3 regions of the Faecalibacterium sp. 3 genome follow, and region 1 is predicted to be linked to each of the others. Evidence: riboswitches for the same ligand, from Rfam matches in the RefSeq annotation. Region 1 holds a riboswitch; each other region holds the start of a gene.
The links. A riboswitch is a leader RNA that binds a small molecule or an ion and turns the genes downstream of it on or off. The one in region 1 is predicted to bind thiamine pyrophosphate.
Positions count from the first base shown of each region.

Region 1 (4,641 bases):
TGAGTAACATTGCAAAGGCCTTTGCCAACGGCAAGGCGTTCATTCCGTTCACCACCTGCGGCGACCCGGATCTGGAAACCACTGCCGCCGCCGTCCGCGCCATGGCGGCAAACGGCGCCGACCTCATCGAGCTGGGCATCCCGTTCTCGGACCCCACCGCCGAGGGCCCGGTCATTCAGGGGGCCAACATCCGCGCCCTGAAAGCGGGGACCACCACGGATAAGGTCTTTGACTTTGTCCGCGAGGTGCGGAAAGATGTTTCGATCCCCATGGTGTTCATGACCTATGCAAATGTCGTGTTCTCCTACGGCGCAGAGCGGTTCATCTCTACCTGCGCGGAGATCGGCATCGACGGGCTGATCCTGCCCGACCTGCCCTATGAGGAAAAAGAGGAGTTTGCGCCCATCTGCCATAAGTACGGTGTGGACCTGATCTCGATGATCGCTCCTACCTCTGAAAACCGCATTGCCATGATCGCCAAAGAAGCCGAGGGATTTTTGTATATCGTGTCCAGTCTGGGTGTCACCGGTACCCGCAGCGAGATCCGGACCGACCTTGCGTCCATCGTGAAGGTGGTGCGGGAAAACACCGCAGTGCCCTGTGCCATCGGCTTTGGCATCTCCACACCGGAGCAGGCGGCAAAGATGGCGGGCATCGCCGATGGTGCGATCGTGGGTTCCGCCGTCATCAAGCTGCTGGATCAGTACGGCAAGGATGCCCCGGAGCAGATCGGTGCCTATGTCAAGCGCATGAAGGATGCCGTAAGAGGGTAAGAATATTCATAGAATATAACTTTACCGTTTGCGAAGAGGAAATGACTGAGGGTCATTTCCTCTTCGCTTTTTGCTGTAAATTTTGGAGCTCAAAATGCATTGAACGGAACGGCCTTTCTCGTGAAAAAAGTGGTCTGGAAACAACTGCGGTTGTTTCCAGACCACAAATAAAATTATAAATTCCTCTGCTTATGCTCAGAGCGAAGCGGAGAGCATGCTTTCATAAGAAATGCCTCCTCTAATTTCTTAACACTTTCCCAGAAAAACAAAAAGCCCGCAGTGGTTTGCACCACGGACAACTTTTGCAAAAAATCACGAGAAGTCGGACTTTTAATGTCTGCCTGACTGCGCAAAAGAAAATGCACCCGGCTGCTGTGGTCCTGCCCACACGCCGGGTGCATTTTTATGCTCAGAATCATTACAGGTCGCTGCGGGGCAAAGCCGCCATGGCCCAGAAATCCAGCTCATACACAGAGCAGGCATGGAAGATCTCGCGGCAGCGGGCAAGACGCTCCGGGCTCAGGCCCTCACAGGTCTTTTCTGCAAATGCAGCCCAGTCGCGGCAGGCTTCCTCGTAGTCCCTGCCTGCATAGTCTGCCACCAGCGCACCATAGGGGGCATCCTGCACAGCGGGATGCTCTTTCAGCAGCTTCTGGAAGATCCAGCTGTAGCTCAGCATGCAGGGCAGGCAGGCCATCATGCACTCGGCTGCGCCCTCGCTTTTTCTGGCGGTGTCGATCATGTAGTCCACATAGGCGCGGTTCTCCGGCCGCAGCGGCAGGCTCTGGATGCCCTTATCGGTCAGCCCGAACTGCCTCAGGCAGCGCAGGCGTTCGGCGTCCTCACTCTCGTTTACGAAGGACAGCAGGGAATAGTAGGTGCGGATGGTCTGCATATCTGCCGCCTTGGTCATGCCCCATGCGAACACCTTGGCATATTCCCGCAGGTAAAGGCTGTCCTCTACAATGTAGCCCTTAAAGCAAGCTTCGTCCAGCGTGCCGTCCGCAAGTCTTTCCAGAAATTCCGAATGCAGGCACTGCTCCCACACGGGCAGACTTTCCTGTACCAGCTGCTGCACAAAAGACTGCTCACTCACCAACAAATTCTCCCTTCAGTGCAAACATGTGGTTCATGGGGCCGGAGCCATGGCCCAGATCCAGCATGGCAGAAAGACAGCCGGAAATATAGGCTTTTGCCCGCTCCACAGAAGCATCCAGATCATAGCCCTTTGCCAGATTGGATGCAATGGCGCTGGAAAGGGTGCAGCCGGTGCCGTGCGTATTGGGGTTGTCAATGCGTCTGCCCCGGAACCACTTGCCGCAGCCGTTCCGCCACAGCAGGTCGTCGGCGTCATTGATCTGGTGGCCGCCCTTGCACAGCACGGCGCAGTGATATTTTTCACTGATGCGCTGTGCGGCAGCTTCCATGCCTGCCGCGTCGGTGATCTTCATGCCGGAGAGGATCTCGGCCTCCGGGATATTGGGGGTGACGACCTCTGCCATGGGCAGCAGCTTTTCGGTCAGTGCCTGCACGGCGTCATCCCGCAGCAGCTTGGAACCGGAAGTGGCTACCATCACGGGATCCACCACGATGTGCTTTGCATCATAGCTGCGCAGCTTTTCGGCAATTACCCCGATCAGCTCAGCCGAGGACACCATGCCGATCTTGACGGCGTCCGGGTAGATGTCGGTGAAAATGGAGTCGATCTCCTGCGCCAGAAATTCCGGGGTGGCTTCAAAAATGCCGATAACACCGGTGGTGTTCTGGGCGGTCAGGGCGGTGATGGCGCTCATGGCATACACGCCGTTGGCGGTCATGGTCTTGATATCGGCCTGAATGCCGGCGCCGCCGCTGGAATCGCTGCCGGCAATGGTCAATGCGGTTTTCATAGCAATAACTTCCTTTGCATCAAAATGCGGAAATGCCCACAGGGAGACACTTCCGCATGCTGAAGCAGTGGTATCTCCCTACGTTGGCATTATCCAAATCAGGTCACAGGTCTGGGCAGACAGCCCACTCTCAGCCTGCTTTTGCAAGCTCCCTTTTCTGTGCACAAGCATACCACAGTGCAGCTTTATTTGCAAGTAGTGCCGGGCCTTGCAAAGCGTAGCGAACGTGGTAAAATGAGAAAAAACAAAAAGGGGAAACACCATGAACATTACAGTCTATCTTGGGGCAAATGAAGGCAGCGATCCGGCATTGGCAGCGGCTGTCCGGGAGCTGGGCAGCTGGATCGGCGCAAACGGGCATCACCTTGTATACGGTGGCTCCCGCAGCGGTCTGATGGGCCTGCTGGCGCAGAGCGCACTGGATGCGGGCGGCACCGTGACCGGTGTGGAGCCGCAGTTTTTTATTCAGCAGGAGCTGCAGCATGACGGCCTGACCGAATTGATCGTTACCAGAGATATGGCTGAGCGCAAGACGAAGATGATCGAGCTGGGGGATGCCTTTATCGCATTTCCCGGCGGCACAGGCACGCTGGAAGAAATTGCAGAAGTGATGTCCCGGGTCTCGCTGGGTCAGCTGGATGCGCCCTGCATCCTTTATGATCTGAACGGCTACTACGACAGCCTGAAAGCACTGCTGGACAAAATGATCGAGAAGGGCCTTTCCACGCCGCAGCGCCAGCAGGGCATCCGATTTGCAGCGAATCTGGAAGAGATCGCAACAATTTTGAATAAAGCCTAAAAGGGAACGCTTCTCACGGCCGGGAAGCGTTCCCTTTTTATATCATTCTCCCAGAGCAGTGCGGAGATTCGCAAGGACCTTCTGGCTCAGCAGCACAAAGGCCTGCTTGGTGCGCCCGGCGGAAACATTGGCGCAGTGTACGTTCTCGCGTTCAAAAAAGCCCTCGCTCACCGGGCCTGCAGCGGCGCGGGTATCGCAGAAGAAATGGGTGCCTGGCAGAGTGAGCCAATCTTCCAGTGCGGCCGAGTCAAAGCCCGGGCCGATGGAGGTGTTGAACAGCACCTTTCCCTCGCCCAGCTGCGCAAATTCGTCCTTGCCCAGCAGCAGGACATTTTTGTTCAGGCAGGTGAACACCACCTCGCTCTCGGTCAGCAGCTGTGCCAGCGGCTTGTAGGCCATGCCGGAGGCTTCGGCATCGGGCTTGCGGGTGCGGCTGTAATAGGCAATGTCGGCACCCATGAACTGCAGAGCATCGGCAATCATTTTGCCGGACACACCCAGCCCGACGATGCCGACCTTCAGCCCGGTGATCTCCACCGGCTCGTCCCGCAGCATGGGCATTCCAAAACCGTGCAGGATGCCGATGAGCTCGTGCAGAACGTACTCCACAACGCCGCGGTCGCCGTAGTCCCGGATGCCCAGCACTTTGATGCCGCGGGTGCGGGCATAGGCGATATCTACGTTGGCGCTCTCTTCCGAATACAGACTGCAGCACATGCCGATGTAACGGATATTCGGGCAGCGCTCGATCACGCTTTTGCCCATGCGGGAGGTATAGCTCAGAAGCACGGCATCGGCATCCCCGACACGCCGCACGATCTCGTCATCGTCCGCCGGGATATCGCGGTACAGGGTCACCTCTTCTGCATACTGATGCAGTTCCTGCTCGGCAGAGGGGATCAGGCTGACCGGCTCAATGGCTACCAGTTTATGGAACATGTGCAGATCCTCCTTTTAATAGAAGCACACAGGGGAAGCGAGATTGCGCAGCAGGGAAACCACACTCCAGCCAGCAATGGCGCTGGTGGAAGAGCAGATGTCCACCACAGCCTTCACACCCTCGATCTCGGCAGTGATGCGGTGATCGTCACCCACCCAGCCGGGGACGGAATGCATGGTCACGCTGGTGATCTCCGGGCCGGTGGTGGCCAGAGAGGTGGCCACGGCTACGTTGACCCGG
Region 1 is NZ_JBLWFN010000001.1:1,931,206-1,935,846, forward strand. It holds gene trpA (tryptophan synthase subunit alpha) at 1-773, shown strand, start outside; gene trpB (tryptophan synthase subunit beta) at 1-7, shown strand, start outside; gene ACNSPV_RS09155 (TENA/THI-4 family protein) at 1,192-1,869, opposite strand; gene thiD (bifunctional hydroxymethylpyrimidine kinase/phosphomethylpyrimidine kinase) at 1,862-2,662, opposite strand; TPP riboswitch at 2,725-2,827, opposite strand; gene ACNSPV_RS09165 (TIGR00730 family Rossman fold protein) at 2,925-3,461, shown strand; gene ACNSPV_RS09170 (D-isomer specific 2-hydroxyacid dehydrogenase family protein) at 3,504-4,400, opposite strand; gene ACNSPV_RS09175 (aspartate dehydrogenase domain-containing protein) at 4,416-4,641, opposite strand, start outside.

Region 2 (4,641 bases), 120 kb from region 1:
CCGGGCTGCTGTGTGCACGGCAGTGCAGCGGCCTGCGCCTGCTGGCAGGCAGTGCAGCAGCAGCGGCCTTCTCGCTTGGCATCCTGCTGCCGGAGCTGCCCGGTGCGGCGGCGGTGCTCTGCAAAGTCTTTACCTGCGGTGCCGTTGTGTCCGCTGCCTATGGTGTGCCCGGCCCGCGCGGCTTTGCCCGGCTGTGCGCGTGGTATCTGCTGCTGAACCTGCTGCTGTGCGGAGCGGTGGTGCTGCCCGGCGTGCAGAGCGCGAACCTCTGCGTGTACTTTGCCCTTTCTCCGGGGCGGCTGCTGCTGTGCTGCGGGGCCGTATCTGCCCTGTTGCGGGCGGTGCTGTTCTGCTTTGGCCGGGCAGGGCCCCGCAGCGTCGCCGCCGTTCTGGAGCTGGACAGTGCCGCCCTGCCGGTGCAGGCGCTGTGCGACACCGGCTTTTCGGTGCAGGACCCGCTGAGCGGGCGGGCCGTGGTGCTGCTGCATTACCCCTCTGTGCGCGACGGCCTGCCGCAGGCGCTACGGGCCTTTCTGGACAGCTACTTTGCCTGCGGCACGGCACCGCCGCCGGAGCTGGGGGTGCGGCTGGTGCCCTGCACCACCATTGCCGGGCACTGTGTGCTGCCTGCGGTCCCAGCCAAAGCCCTGCGCGTGGGCAGCCGCCGGGTACAGGGTTTTCTGGCTGCATTCTGCCGCCCGGAAACGCCCCCGGAGCACTGGACCGCGCTGCTTGGCAGTGAGCTGGCCGGGCAGCTGGGCATCCGCTGACGCTTATATTATAGATGTACAGGAGGAGATCTCATGTTCCATGGTATTTCTGCATTCCGGCTGTTCTGGCAGCGGCTTCTTGCACGGCTGCGATATTGCGGCGGTGCCCATTATCTGGCGGGCGCGCCCAGTCTGCCGCCGCCCCTGACCCCGGAGCAGGAAAAAGCCCTGCTGGCCCGCATGGCAGAGGGAGACGCCTGCGCCCGGGACGACCTGATCACCCACAACCTGCGGCTGGTGGTATACCTTGCCAAAAAGTACGAAAACAGCGGGGTCCCCGCCGAGGATATGATCAGCATTGGCACCATCGGGCTCATCAAGGCCGTGAACACCTTCACCCCGGAGCGCAGCATCAAGCTGGCCACCTACGCCAGCCGCTGCATCGGCAACGAGATCCTGATGTACTTACGCAAAAGCTCCAACCGCCGACAGGAGGCCAGCATCGACGAGCCGCTCAACGTGGACGGCGACGGCAACGAGCTGCTGCTCTCGGACATTCTTGGCAGCGACGAGGATCAGATCAGCCAGCGGCTGGAACAGGACGCCGAGCGTGCCATTCTGCGCCGTGCCGTGGACAGCCTGTCCCCACGGGAGCGGCAGATCATGGAGCTGCGCTTTGGCCTTGCCGACGGCGTGGAGCGCACCCAGAAGGAAGCCGCCGACGCCCTTGGCATCAGCCAGAGCTATATCTCCCGGCTGGAAAAGCGGATCATCCATACATTAAAGGCCCAGCTGGAAAGCGAATGAAGTGGAAAAACGCGAACTGCCGCCCGCCGGGCTTGACAATCCGCGCTGATTCGCATATAATAAAACTACAAAAGGCGCTGGCCCTGCAAACGGCTAGTTCCTTACCGGATTAGTCAAGAAAAGATGACCGCTCGGATTGGGACTCGAGGCGGTCATTTTTTCTTTTTGTCATCACTGTGAGAAACAGTCCATGTAATTTCAAACGTAACGTAGATCGCTCCGCCGAGAAGCGTGAGCAGAAGCACGACCTGTTCAAACGTCATGGTGCATCCCCCCTTTCCGCCCTTGGGCATCCGGGGAGAACGAGATTTTCAAGAAAAAATCGTCTTTAGCCGGCACCCAAGTACCGGTAAGGAGCAGCTGCAACGGAGCCGACCGCCGCCTATGGCGGAAACAGGGAGGCGAGGTTGGGGCCGCGGCCAGCAAGACGCGAGTGCCGCTCAAGACACGAAGCGGATGCTGGGTGCCGCAACCCGTTCTGCTTTTGTGGGCACAGCGCCTGATGGCGGCGTTGCCGCCGCAAATACAGCATATCATAGATCCGCACAAAAAACAATATTTTGCCGCGCTTTCCTGCCAAACGGGAAAGCGCACAGTTTTTTCCACGCATACGATGCCGCTGCACATCCCATACTCCCGGTGAGAACAAAAACAGACCGGGGGCGTTTGGATGTACAACAAAGTGGAGCTGTGCGGCATGAACACGGCCCAGCTGCCTGTGCTGACCGAGGCCGAAAAGCGGGAGCTTCTGGCCCGGGTGCGCACCGGCGATGCCGCCGCGCGGGAGCGGATGGTGGAGGGCAATCTGCGGCTGGTGCTCAGCGTGGTGCAGCGGTTCGCCCAGCGCGGCGAAAATCTGGACGACCTGTTTCAGGTGGGGTGCATCGGGCTCATCAAAGCCATCGATCATTTCGACCCCGCCCAGCCGGTGCGCTTCTCCACCTACGGCGTGCCCATGATCATTGGCGAGATCCGGCGCTTTCTGCGGGATAACAACGCCCTGCGGGTGAGCCGCAGCCTGCGGGATACCGCTTACCGGGCCATGCAGAGCCGCGAGACGCTGGAAAAGCAGCTTGGCCGCGAGCCGACCATGGACGAGATCGCGCAGAGTGCCGGGCTCACCCGCCGGGAAGTAACGGCGGCGCTGGAATCGGTGGTGGAGCCCATCAGTCTGGATGAGCCGGTGTACACCGACGGCGGCGATGCCATGTACGTGATCGATCAGGTGCGGGACCCGGATGGCGAGGACAGCTGGATCAGCGGGCTGCAGTTTCGCCAGACGGTGGCCGGGCTGACCCCGCGGGAGAAAAAGATCATGGAGCTGCGCTACCTGCAGGGCAAGACCCAGATGGAGGTGGCGCAGGAGATCGGCATCAGTCAGGCACAGGTCAGTCGGTTGGAAAAGGGCGCACTGAGCCAGTTCCACCCCCAGAACCAGCAGTAAAACAGGCGGCACGCTTCCGGAATAAAAACGGAAAGCGCGCCGTCTCTCATTTGCGGCTGTATTTGCGCCGGGTAGCTGCGCCGCCGCGCAGATGCCGCTCGGCTTTGTTGCGGGCCAGCACAGCCCGCACCTGCCGGAACAGCTCCGGCTGCAGCGTCCGCAGCCGCACGGCCACGTCCTTGTGCACCGTGGATTTGCTGCACCCGAACACCGCAGCCGCCGCCCGCACGGTGGTGCGATGGGCCGCAATGTACTCGCCCAGCTGTATTGCTCTCTGCTCAGGGTCTCCCTTCATGCCCGGATCCCTCCTGCTGTATTATGGTACAGCCTATGCGCCTGACGGGGCAGATATGTGCCGCCGGGGCTTGACTTCTGCACCAGATGCGCTATACTTTTATACGGACATAAAAACAGGGGTGCCGAAAGGCTGAGATCCGCATTGTGCGGAGTACCCTTTTACCAGACCGGACAATGCCGGCGTGGGAGTTTGCAGAACTGTCCGTTCTTTCACAAACCCCGTGCGCCTGCTGAAAAGCGGGCGTATTTTGTTTTTGTGTACTATCGTTCTGAGAAGAGGAATCCTTATGACCAAAACCTATTCCAAGACCCGCATTCTGGTGGAGGGTGCACTGATAATCGCGCTGTCCACCGTTTTGAGCATGATCCAGATCCCGCTCATGCCCCACGGCGGTTCCATCACCCTGTTCAGCATGGTGCCCATTCTGGTAATGAGCTACCGCCACGGCGCAAAGTGGGGCGTCATGACCGCTTTCGTCAACAGCCTGATCCAGCTTGTGCAGGGCCTTGGCAATCTGGCATACTGCCAGACCCTCACGGCGCAGGTGGGCTGCGTGCTGCTGGACTACCTTCTGGCTTTCACGGTACTGGGCTTCGCCTGCCTGATCGCAAAGCCTTTCCGCAGCCGTACCGTGGGTGTCGGTGTCAGTGCCTTTGTGGTGTGCCTGCTGCGCTTCCTGTGCAGCTTTCTGTCCGGTTACATCGTCTGGAAGGACTACGACTACGCTTTCAGCTGGATGACTGAGATCGGCTTCCCCGGGATCTCCAGCATGAGCGTGGACGGTCTGTGCTGGCTGTACAGCGCCTTGTACAACGCCACTTACATGCTGCCCGAAGCCATCCTGACCACCGTCCTTGTGGTGATCCTGATCCGTGTCGCACCCCAGATCTTCGACCGGCAGAACGCAAGAGCGTAAGTTTTTTCGCAGTCATTTTTCCCGCCGGGAAGGGCATTCCCCCGGCGGGAATTTTTTTGCGAAAAATCCAGAAAAGCTGTTGACAATCCGGCAAAGCGCTGGTATAATTACTCCTGTCGTCAGGCACGGCACGAACATCTGGGGGATTAGCTCAGCTGGGAGCCCAAGCAGTGTGCTCACGCACCCCCACAACTGAACTTCATAAAGCATTTCTTGTTTGAGCATCTCTTTTCCAGAGGCTTCCACTTCTGGAAAATTATGGGGGATTAGCTCAGCTGGGAGAGCGCTTGCATGGCATGCAAGAGGTCACCGGTTCGATCCCGGTATTCTCCACCATTGGCTCAAATGAGAGTTACAGACACCGTTGATTTCAAATCGAAGTCAACGGTGTTTTTGTGTTTGTCAGCAAGCAAGTTCATCGCTATTCTCCAAATACTGTGCAAGATCAAAGTTGAAGTCCACATGG
Region 2 is NZ_JBLWFN010000001.1:1,813,666-1,818,306, reverse strand. It holds gene ACNSPV_RS08625 (sigma-E processing peptidase SpoIIGA) at 1-770, shown strand, start outside; gene sigK (RNA polymerase sporulation sigma factor SigK) at 804-1,517, shown strand; gene sigG (RNA polymerase sporulation sigma factor SigG) at 2,188-2,961, shown strand; gene ACNSPV_RS08610 (sporulation transcriptional regulator SpoIIID) at 3,008-3,256, opposite strand; TPP riboswitch at 3,364-3,463, shown strand; gene ACNSPV_RS08605 (energy-coupled thiamine transporter ThiT) at 3,546-4,175, shown strand; tRNA gene ACNSPV_RS08600 (tRNA-Ala) at 4,436-4,511, shown strand; gene ACNSPV_RS08595 (recombinase family protein) at 4,578-4,641, opposite strand, start outside.
Region 2: linked by a shared signal. The riboswitch ahead of ACNSPV_RS08605 (energy-coupled thiamine transporter ThiT) and the one ahead of thiD (bifunctional hydroxymethylpyrimidine kinase/phosphomethylpyrimidine kinase) in region 1 are both predicted to bind thiamine pyrophosphate.

Region 3 (4,641 bases), 1.3 Mb from region 1:
GAGAACGACGAGCGCAAGGCACAGCCGCTTATGGAGCACCTGCGCCGCAGCTTTCGCTTTACCTGCACCCATCTTGGCCCCCACGGCCTGCCGCTCATTGGCCGTGCGGACTGGAACGACTGCCTGAACCTGAACTGCTTCTCGGAGCACCCGGGCGAGAGCTTCCAGATCACCGGTCCCAGCGAGGGCCCGGTGGCCGAGAGCGTGTTCATTGCGGGCATGTTCGTCAAGTACGGGCGCGAGTATGCAGAGCTGTGCGACCGCCTGCAGCTTGCCGATGAGGCCGCAGCTGCCCGCCGGAGCATCGACGCCGTGGAGCAGGCGGCCCTGACCGCAGGCTGGGACGGCGCATGGTTCCGGCGCGCCTACGATGCTTTCGGCAACCCTGTGGGCAGCAGGGAATGCACCGAGGGACAGATCTTCATTGAGCCGCAGGGCATGTGCGTCATGGCAGGCATCGGCAGGGAGACCGGGCAGGCCGCGCAGGCGCTCCGGAGCGTGGAGGAGCGGCTGGACACCCCATACGGCGTGGTGCTGCACCAGCCCGCCTACACCAGCTACCAGCTGAATCTGGGCGAAATTTCCAGCTATCCGCCGGGATACAAGGAGAACGCAGGCATCTTCTGCCACAACAATCCGTGGATCAGCTGCGCCGAAACCATGCTGGGCCATGGAGACCGGGCCTTTGAGGTGTATCGCAAGACCTGCCCGGCCTACATCGAGGATATTTCCGAGATCCACCGCACCGAACCCTACGTCTACAGCCAGATGGTGGCGGGCAGGGATGCACCCACCTTCGGCGAGGCGAAAAACAGCTGGCTGACCGGCACGGCCGCATGGACTTTCGTCAATGTGAGCCAGTACATTCTGGGCATCCAGCCCACGCTGGACGGCCTGCGGGTAGACCCCTGCATCCCCCACACCCTGACCGGCTACACCGTCACCCGCCGCTACCGGGGCGCAGTGTATCACATTGCAGTGGACAACACCGCCGCCGTGCAGCACGGTGTGCAGAGCATCACGGTGGACGGCAAAGCCCTTGCGGGCAATGTGCTGCCGCTGGCTGCTGCCGGGACTACAGTGCAGGTGCGGGTGACCATGGGCTAAACCGACTTTCTCTGCTTTTTCATAATAATCTCCTCATAGCCAGATCCGCTGCGCAGACCCCTGCACGGCGGGTTTGGTCTGTAAAGGCGTGAACTATCCGGCGGCATAACGATCAAAAATGCGCTCTGCGTTCACGATCATTCCCCTCCCTCTTGCAATTTTGGTGCAAAGGGTGTAGAATACAGTCACAATCAAATACAGGGGAGCTCGTGACAGCGGGCTGAGAGGAAGTATCCGAACTTCGACCCTTTTACCTGATGCGGATAATGCCGCCGTAGGAAGTCATCCATATGATTTTTTGCAGGAGGCCCCGCAGAAGGGGGTCTCCTGTTTTTTGTTGTAGCTTATTTTACTGTTTTGAGGAGGATGCCTTGTACCTTTCTGCGGGGGAGTGCCGCAGCGGACTGAGGGGGAGCGCCCTGAGTGCCGTGAATCGTCAGCGATGGGAAGCCGTGTTCCGGCGTGAGAGGAGACCAGAAAGTCTCGACCGCTTGTAGATCTTGCCTGTGCCATCCGGTACGGGCTGTTTGCGGGGGCGCTGTACGGTTTTGCTGCTCCCGCAGGAGAAAGGAGCCTTGCCTTATGAAAAATATCTCTGTGAAAAAGCTGGCGCTGGCCGGTATGCTGTGTGCTTTGTGCGTGGTGGGCAGCGTGTTCAGCTTCCCCATGTTTGGCAGCAAATGCGCACCCATCCAGCACATGGTCAACGTGACCTGCGCCGTGCTGCTTGGCCCGTGGTGGGGCCTGGGCGTGGCCTTTGTGGCCTCCCTGCTGCGCAACCTGCTGGGTCTGGGCAGCCTGATGGCCTTCCCCGGCAGCATGTTCGGTGCTTTGCTGTGCGGCCTTGTGTACGCTAAGACGAAGAACATCTTTGCCACCATGGTGGGCGAGGTGTTCGGTACCAGCATTCTGGGCGGTCTGTGCGCCTACCCGGTGGCCATCTTCCTCATGGGCAAGAGCGCCGGTGATATCGCGTTTTATGCCTACATCGTGCCTTTCCTCATCTCCACTGCCGTGGGTTCCATCATTGCGGGCGTGCTGGTGTACAGCCTGCAGCGCTCCGGCGCACTGCGCTCCATGCAGAACAGTCTTTCCTGACGGAGGGGCACCCGAATGTTCAAAACAGAATTCGAGAACCTGCGCCGCACCTGCCCGCTCATCCATAACATTACCAACTACGTCACCGTGAACGACTGCGCCAACATGGTGCTGGCCTGCGGTGCTTCGCCCATCATGGCTGACGATGCTGCCGAGGTGGAGGACATCACCACCATCTGCGGCGGACTGAACATCAACATCGGCACCCTGAACAGCCGCACCATCACCAGCATGCTGCTGGCGGGCAAAAAGGCTAACGCGCTGGGCCATCCTGTGGTGCTGGACCCGGTGGGTGCGGGTGCATCCCGCCTGCGCACCGATACGGCCTACCGCCTGCTCCGGGATGTGAAGTTCGCGGTGATCCGCGGTAATATCTCGGAGATCAAAACGCTGGCCTCCGGCGCGGGCACAACCAAGGGCGTGGATGCCGATGTGGCTGATAAAGTCACTGAGGAAAATCTGGATTCTGCCGTGGCCTTTGCCAAAAAGTTTGCGGCTCAGACCGGTGCCGTCATTGCCATCACCGGTGCCATCGACATCGTGGCCGATGCGCAAAAAGCCTATGTCATCCGCAACGGCAATCCCATGATGAGCAGCATCACCGGCACCGGATGCCAGCTCTCGGCCCTCACGGCGGCTTTCGTTACCGCCAACCCCGGCCATCCGCTGGAAGCTGCTGCAGCTGCAGTGTGCGCCATGGGCCTTGCAGGCGAGATCGCCCACAAGCGGCTCACCCCGCAGGACGGCAACGCCACCTACCGCAGCTACATCATCGATGCCATTTACAATATGACCCCGGAACAGCTGGAAGAAGGAGCAAACTATGAAGTGCGATAAGCAGAACATGCTTCTGTATGCCGTCACCGACCGCGCATGGGTGGGAAAACAGTCCCTCTATGAGCAGGTGGAAAGCGCCCTGAAGGGCGGTGTCACCTGTGTGCAGCTGCGTGAAAAAGAGCTGGACGACGAAGCTTTTCTGAAAGAGGCTGTGGAGATCCATGCTCTGTGCCAGCGCTACGGCGTGCCGTTCTTTGTGAACGACAACGTGGACATTGCCATCCGCTGCCACGCCGAGGGCGTGCATGTGGGGCAGGAGGATATGGCCGCAGCGCAGGTGCGCGCCCGTGTGGGCGAGGGAATGATGATCGGCGTTTCCGTCCACAGCGTGGAGGAAGCGCAGGAAGCTGTGAAGCACGGCGCAGACTGCCTTGGTGTGGGTGCGGCCTTTGCCACTCATACCAAGACCGATGTGGACGTTCTGCCCCACGAGACCCTGAAGGCCATCTGTGACGCCGTGGACATCCCGGTGGTGGCCATCGGCGGCATCCACAAGGAGAACATCCTGCAGCTCAAGGGCACCGGCGTGGACGGTGTGGCCCTTGTGAGCGCCATCTTTGCAGCAGATGACATCGAGACCGAGTGCCGGGAGCTGAAGGCGCTTTCCGAGCAGATCATCTGACCGATCCCGCGGCAAACCGGGGGCACCACCTTGGGCCGCGTTATAAAATTCATGGAGAAAACCAATATGAAAAGCGTATTTTGCGCAGGTGCCGGCATCCAGAACGTTCTGCTTTTTCTGAATGACGGCTACTTGCCTGCCGCCCTTGCCTGCGGGTCGGGAGTTTCTCCGAGGACCGTCCGCTGGGGTGGGACCCTGCTGCCGCAGGCAGTAGGGCGGGCGATGGAATGGCCCGATTCGTGTCCGAGGAGAAAGCTCCCGGCACGCAGACTTCCCCGCATCAATGTATGACCAGCACCCTGCTGTTCAGAGATAAACTGTCATTTGGAGGAACAGAGCGTATGCAGACTTATACCACCCAGATGGATGCCGCCCGCAAGGGCATCATCACGCCGCAGATGGAGATCGTGGCAAAAAAGGAATACCGCACCATCGAGGAGATCCGCCAGTGGGTCGCTGAGGGCAAGGTTGCCATCCCCGCCAACAAGCACCACGAGTGCCTGAACCCCGAGGGCGTCGGCTCCATGCTGCGCACCAAGATCAACGTGAACCTCGGCGTTTCCCGCGACTGCAAGGACTACAATGTGGAAATGCAGAAGGTGATGAGCGCCGTCAACATGGGCGCCGAAGCCATCATGGACCTGTCCAGCCACGGCAACACCCAGCCCTTCCGCCAGAAGCTGACCCACGAGTGCCCGGTGATGATCGGCACCGTGCCGGTGTACGATTCGGTCATCCACTACCAGCGCGATCTGGCAGAGCTGACTGCACAGGACTTCATCGATGTGGTGCGTCTGCACGCAGAGGACGGCGTGGACTTTGTCACCCTGCACTGCGGCATCACCCGCAAGACCATCGAGCAGATCCGCAAGCACAAGCGCAAGATGAACATTGTCAGCCGCGGCGGCTCTCTGGTGTTTGCATGGATGAGCATGACCGGCAACGAGAACCCCTTCTACGAGCACTTTGACGAGATC
Region 3 is NZ_JBLWFN010000001.1:673,217-677,857, reverse strand. It holds gene ACNSPV_RS03145 (GH36-type glycosyl hydrolase domain-containing protein) at 1-1,107, shown strand, start outside; TPP riboswitch at 1,297-1,405, shown strand; gene thiW (energy coupling factor transporter S component ThiW) at 1,690-2,205, shown strand; gene thiM (hydroxyethylthiazole kinase) at 2,221-3,042, shown strand; gene thiE (thiamine phosphate synthase) at 3,029-3,664, shown strand; gene thiC (phosphomethylpyrimidine synthase ThiC) at 4,006-4,641, shown strand, end outside.
Region 3: linked by a shared signal. The riboswitch ahead of thiW (energy coupling factor transporter S component ThiW) and the one ahead of thiD (bifunctional hydroxymethylpyrimidine kinase/phosphomethylpyrimidine kinase) in region 1 are both predicted to bind thiamine pyrophosphate.